2 regions of the Paenibacillus sp. NPDC101420 genome follow, and region 2 is predicted to be linked to the other one. Evidence: riboswitches for the same ligand, from Rfam matches in the RefSeq annotation. Region 2 holds a riboswitch; the other holds the start of a gene.
What was found. Region 2 has a riboswitch for preQ1 ahead of queF (preQ(1) synthase). Riboswitches for the same ligand answer to the same signal wherever they lie in the genome.

Region 1 (3,424 bases), on a different contig from region 2:
TCCTCCAACACAAGCCATCCCTCTCGAAAAGCTGCTGCGGTCTCCTTCGGCAATTGATGGTAGCCTAGAAATATCATATCACTTCGCACATATAACTGCCCAATCTCCCCCGTAGGGACTTCACGGAACTCTTCATCACGAATGGAAATTTGCACTCCGGGATAGGGCTTGCCTACAGAGTTCGGATTATGCTCTTCCAGAACATCCAAATAACTAATATAACTCGCTTCTGAGGAACCATAGGATTCATAGAGACGCGTTCCAGCGAACACTTCTATGCCCTTTTTTTTGGACAACTCCGACCACTTTGCACCTGAGCTAATAATCGCATCAATCTGCGTCTGCCCAGGAACAGCCTGCTGCATCATGGATTCAAGCATTGTCGGTACAACAAACAACACCACACCCGGAATCTGCCTGCACAGCTCTAACACCTGTGTGGCGCTAAATTTTTGCGTAATATGAAAGTTTGCTCCACCATACAGACTCTGCATTACAGCGAACAAGGACAGCGAATGCACAAACGGACCCGGTGCTAAAACATCCTTCATAGCGTCCAATTCAAAGGCAGCACTCGATACCTCAAAGCTCTTTAACCACGATAAATGGGTACGCATATATCCTTTGGGTAGCCCCGTTGTGCCTGAAGTAAAGCCGATAAATAATAACTCGTTCGTCTCATCCAATTCAGCTTCTGGCTTCTGGGCCTTCAACCACTGATCATAGGAACCTGTTCGTTCATTTGAAAAAGTCAGCGTTGGGATGGCTTGGTCCTTGAAGACCAAATTCTTTGCAGCTTCCGGCTCGGCAAAAATCATTGTCGGCTGGCACTGCTCTATAATAACCCGCAGTTCATTTGCACTCCACTTGGGATCTAAAGGAATGGGAACACAGCCTGCATAAATAGCCCCCAAGAAAACCTCGACAAATTCAATGCGATTCGTAGATAAAATAGCGATTTTGTCATGCTTAAGGCCCTTTTGCTGTAGACCATTGGCAATTCTCCGCATCGCTTGCACTAATGTTGCATAGGTATGCGTTGCTTGGTCATGGGTTAAGGCAATGCTGTCGGGCTGTTCTGCTGCATGACGCAGTATAGGAACTACTAGATTCATCCTTCACCACACCTATTCGTAATTTCTGTGACTACCGATTATGTACACTCTCTTCGCTCGGGATACAATTAGAATGGCTACGATAGCTTATTTTAGCTTTATATTAATTTTATGTACATATTTATATGGAACGATTGAGCCCTCTTACGACTGAAAAAATCAAACAGCGCGCATCGATTATGATCGGTACGCGCTGGCTGTATTGTTGTTTATTCCTTCTTATGAGCGGATGATGGTATTCCATCTTCAGCAAAAGTAAAAGTTCGGGCGATATATAAGATAGGTGTGCTTACTGCGGTTAGTAAGAATTTGGCTAGATACGTTGTAAGCAAAATTTCAAACCACACACTCCAGTTATACAACCCAGCAAATGCAATGGTACAGAAGATTAGTGTATCCACAAAGGAGCTAACCATCGTACTGCCGTTGGAACGAATCCACAACTGACTTGAGGTGCTGTAATATTTGCGAATCCAGGAGTACAACCGAACGTCTAGGAACTGACTAATGAAGTAAGCAGTTAGACTACCCAACGCTAGTCGAGGCATCAGACCAAAGATCGTCTCCAAAGAAGACTGAGCAATATCGGTCTCTTGCGGCTTAAATACTAGTACCATTTGCATAATGACTGTCGTCATAAGCAAGGTGAAGAAGCCAAACCAAACCGCTTTACGTGCTTCTGCTCTTCCGTACTTCTCATTAAGCAAATCGCTGGTCATATACAAAGTGACATACATCGTATTTCCGAGTGTCATCACGATATCAAATGGCATAGCAATCGTCTTAGCTACCTGAATGTTTGCAATTACAGTAGCGATACCTACCCAGGCATACATTCCACTTTTGCCGAACAGGCGGTAACAGAGTAGAAAAAAAGCAAAATTGACAATAACAAATAAAACTCCCCACATCAAATTAAACATATTGCTTAAACTCCTCCTAGTTTTGTTTACGCGGGATGGTTACGAACCGCGGCTTACATTAAGTTTTGGAACAAAACATTAATACTCTATCACACTGTCGTCAAACAATCCATAAAAATAAACAATTTATGAAATGGGTATTTATACCCATTTTTATTAACTAAAAATAAAAGTGTCAGTAATAATTCATCTTTTTCAGAAAAATATGCTCTATAAACTAAAACTTTCACTATTCATCCAGAGGTTAATTCTATAGAATAGTATCAAACACTTCATTCCCGATCCATTTAGTTGATATATTACATAACTATGGAATATATTGCAGGTTGCCAGTCACTAGCAGTCGGTAGGGATATAAAGAAATGGGGCTTCGCTGCCCATAAAAAGGGGGAGAACAATATGTTTCGTTTCAAGCAGTCGATCAGTCGCAGATTTACGCGTTTATTATTTGTAGTTCTATTACTCACGTCTCTTTTGTTAAGTACCAGCTTCTACTTTATATCCACCAGTATTTTCAACAGCTATGTCATGCCACAAATTAATCAAATTCTAACTGCAGCTGCTCAGGACGTATATAAGAATATAAATACAATGCATGCTCAGCAAGCACTAAAGAAGAACGAACAAGCAGCCACCAATCTTGAATTTTATTTCCAGGATAAGAGAAAGCAGCATGGGGTTGAGACTATTTTTCTACTCAATCTAAAAGGCAAGGAAGCTGAGGTTCTGTCCGTAGATCATGATGCAAAATTAAAGCCGGAGGAAATTGTTAAGGTGTCCTCTGCAATTCAGCAAGCTCTTAAAGGAAAGAGCGGACTAAGTGATACATACAAGGACTCGCATGGTGTACATAAGTCAGCTTATATCGGAATTCCCGGAAGTACGATGGTTATCGGAATCAGCAGTGATGTAAGCTTTATTCAAGAAAAAACAGACAGTATTCTGTGGACCAGTGCCGGGATCACTCTGCTAACGCTGATCATAGGCTCAACTGGTGCCTGGTTTATGAGTATGCGGATTACTCGTCCTATCTCAAAGCTTGCAGCTTACAGTGCCCGTCTCGCAGAGGGAGATTTCACAGAGGAATTAACGGTTAAAGGCAGTGATGAGGTAGCTCAACTGTCCAGAAGCTTCCAAGCAATGACCCTGCGCTTAAAAGAAATGATTGGACATGTACTCGTCACCTCAAATACTGTGGTCACCGATTCCAATTCTTTAAGAGAACGTGTTGAGGTCTTAAATGAAATGGCAGACCACTCTAGTACATCTGTTGTAGAAATTGGCAAAGGTAGTACGACCATCGCGAGCAGCGCTCTAGATAATTCAAAAGCTATGGAAGAAATCAATTTCGGCATTCAGCATATTGCTTCAGCAGCCACCGAAGTC
Region 2 (3,424 bases):
AATGTTACAGAATAGCAACAACAGAGATAATCCTCTACAACCAGAATAAGGATAGAAGAAAGTTAACTATTCTAAAAAGGGGGGAGTGTTATTGATTCAGCTAACTGAGGTCTCAAAATATTATCAGGAGAGGTGTGCAGTTGATCGAATTACTTTCACGGTGGAGAAAGGTGAGGTCTTTGGATTTCTAGGTCCCAATGGTGCAGGGAAGACTACAACGATGCGAATGATGACAGGGCTTCTTCAGTCTACAAGCGGAGAAATTTTAATTAATGGCATGAATATTTCATGTCATAAAAAAGAAATCCATGCTCAAATTGGTGTTGTTTTCGAGCTTCCGAACCTATACATGCGTAGTTCTATTCGAAATAATCTGGAGCTGTTCGCTGATCTGTATAGGGTAGCAGGAAATCGAGTGAATGAAGTCATGGAAACCCTCCAGCTGTTAGATAAGGAAAAAGCTAAAGTAAGCAGCTTATCCAAAGGCTGGAAGCAGCGTGTTCTAATCGCCAGAGCCTTATTACATAAGCCTCAAGTGTTGTTTTTAGATGAGCCTACAAGTGGGTTAGATCCAAATTCAGCTTCACTCATACGTAATCACGTCAAGAGAATTCAAGAAGAAGGCACAACCATCGTCTTAACGACGCATGATATGCACGAAGCCGAGGCATTAAGCGATAGAGTGGGCATCATGCACGCTGGTGCTTTGGTGGCACTCGATGAACCGCATAGACTTAAGACCATTTATGGTAAACCAGAAATTGAAGTTAAATATCAGCAGGATGGGAAAGTGGTTATGAAATCCTGGCCGATTGCAGAAGAAGCTACTAAAGATCATATCTATCAGCTAATGTCTACGAATCAAATTCTAAGTATGCACAGTAAAGAAGCTTCGCTGGCAGATGTATTCGCTGCCCTGACGGGAAGTGAGCTAAGTTGAGTTATCAGATATGGAAGCTGTTTAAACATGAAAGTAAGGATATACTGCGTAATCCTGCGACTGTAATTCTAATAATTTTGCCTATATTTATGGCTAAAATCATCATCACTGTAGTGGACAAGAGCGGTTTGGACTTCATGCTTCTTTCTACATGGATATTATTTGCGCAAGTGATGGTTGGGATCATGATTACCGGCCCAGGATTAATTGAGGAGAGGGAGAGTAAGACTTATGATGCGCTGTTGATTACTCCGCTAAGCAGAGGCCAGATTATTACTGCGAAAGCTGGATCTGTTCTTGTTTTTTCTTTGTTATCACAGCTGATTGTTTATGTACTAAATCAAGGTTTGACAATGGATTTACTCCCTTCCTTATTGTATATGTTATTGGGTGGAATTATCTTTGTGCAAGTTGGAATTATCATTGGTTTAAAGGTAAGTTCCTCCAAAAATGGTTCAGCCATTTGCTCCGCATTTATGGTTGTTTTTTTCTTAGTAGCTTCTGTGTACGTCGCTCTTCCAGAATGGACCTATCCGATCTTTGTTATTCTGCCAAGTATTGAAATCGTCCAGAATTTGAACAGTATTCTAAATGGAGAAAAAGTATTGCTCCTAGAAAGCCTGCTTTTGCTCTTGTGGATTGTGGTGCTTTCGCTCTGGATTTGGAAGACGGGGAAAGCGTAGAACTTGTCAGAAGCAAATTACCATGGTATAGTTCAAGACGCAATATGCATGAAGAAGAAGTCTGCACGGATTGTGCAGGAGAGGTTCGCGAACTCCCTCTATAAAAAACTAAGAGTATATTAAATCTTATAAGCGGATGCAGTCCTTAACCCGGACGTTGCTTCCGTTTCTTCTTAGTGGAGCAAAGTTTTCGAAATCTCGTTCTTCTTTCCATTACCGGCCAAGGCCGAAGGAAAAGAGAGGGGTTTTTTGTCGTGTCAGAAGGAAGATTGAAAGAGGAAATGCAAGAAGTCACTTTACTTGGTAATCAGGGAACGCAGTACAAGTTTGGTTATGATCCAGCTATTCTTGAGGTGTTTGATAACAAGCATCCAGGGCGTGATTATTTTGTTAAATTCAACTGCCCTGAGTTTACTAGCTTATGTCCTGTTACAGGTCAGCCGGATTTTGCCACACTGTATATTTCGTATATTCCTGAACAGAAAATGGTGGAATCTAAATCATTAAAGCTGTATCTGTTTAGCTTCCGTAACCACGGTGACTTTCATGAGGACTGCGTTAACATTATTATGAATGATCTGATCTCACTGATGGACCCACGATACATTGAGGTATGGGGCAAGTTCACTCCGCGTGGAGGCATATCTATTGATCCTTATTGCAACTATGGAAGACCGGGTACGAAGTATGAGGCGATGGCGGAGCACCGCTTAATGAATCACGACCTCTATCCGGAAAAAGTGGATAACCGCTAATCCCAACAAGTTGATAAGGAGAGATTAAGATGAATAAAAAAGCACTCGTCGTATTTAGCGGCGGACAAGATAGCACCACTTGCCTGGTTTGGGCATTGAAGCAGTTTGAGGAAGTGCAGGTAGTTACCTTTAATTATAATCAGCGTCATGCGGCTGAAATCGAAGTTGCTACAGAAATAGCAGCTAAGTTTAATGTAAAACAGCATATCCTTGATCTTGGGCTGCTTAATCAGCTGGCTCCAAATGCACTAACCCGCCAGGATATTGATATCGTTGCTGGCGAAGGTGATGAGCTTCCTAGTACATTTGTTGATGGACGGAATCTGTTATTTTTATCCTTTTCTGCAATATTAGCTAAACAATTGGGTTACTCCCATATCGTCACTGGTGTCTGCCAAACGGACTTTAGCGGGTATCCGGACTGCCGTGATGTATTTGTGAAATCATTGAATGTTACGCTGAATTTATCTATGGACTATGAGTTTGCGATACACACTCCATTGATGTGGCTGGATAAAAAAGAAACGTGGAAAATGACCGATGAACTGGGTTATTTTGATTATGTTCGCGAACACACATTGACCTGTTACAACGGTATTATTGGCAGTGGCTGCGGTACTTGTCCAGCCTGTCTGTTGCGTCAGCGTGGTCTTGAGCAATATGAGGCGGAGAGAATGGAGGCCGGATCTTAATGCTTAACGAGGTTTCAGTCTGCAAAATATTTACGTTTGATGCGGCGCATCAATTAATTGGTCACAAAGGGAAATGTAGCAATCTGCATGGACATACTTATAAGCTCGAAGTAGTGCTTAAGGGCAAACCAGAGGCTACGGAAGGCCATTCAGACGAAGGGTTTGTTATTGACTTCAGTGATATCAAGACGACTGTGCAACAAAGCCTTGTAGACCGTCTAGATCACGCTTTTCTCGCTATGGGAAACGAACCTGTGTTAGAGACGTTAACGAATACGGGTTCCAAAGTAGCTTTGTTGTCTTTCCGCACCACAGTTGAAAATATGTCTTCATATATTGCCTACAAGCTTAAGC

Region 1: it holds a riboswitch for preQ1, as region 2 does, so the genes downstream of both, ACQKMP_RS08320 (queuosine precursor transporter) here and queF (preQ(1) synthase) in region 2, are expected to answer to the same signal.

Annotation. Positions count from the first base shown of each region.
Region 1 covers NZ_JBNNSE010000001.1:1,913,264-1,916,687, forward strand. The annotation lists gene ACQKMP_RS08315 (AMP-binding protein) at 1-1,115, opposite strand, end outside; gene ACQKMP_RS08320 (queuosine precursor transporter) at 1,325-2,038, opposite strand; PreQ1 riboswitch class I at 2,049-2,094, opposite strand; gene ACQKMP_RS08325 (methyl-accepting chemotaxis protein) at 2,438-3,424, shown strand, end outside.
Region 2 covers NZ_JBNNSE010000012.1:50,874-54,297, reverse strand. The annotation lists gene ACQKMP_RS29375 (ABC transporter ATP-binding protein) at 92-940, shown strand; gene ACQKMP_RS29370 (ABC transporter permease) at 937-1,623, shown strand; PreQ1 riboswitch class I at 1,698-1,741, shown strand; gene queF (preQ(1) synthase) at 1,905-2,378, shown strand; gene queC (7-cyano-7-deazaguanine synthase QueC) at 2,408-3,070, shown strand; gene ACQKMP_RS29355 (6-pyruvoyl trahydropterin synthase family protein) at 3,070-3,424, shown strand, end outside.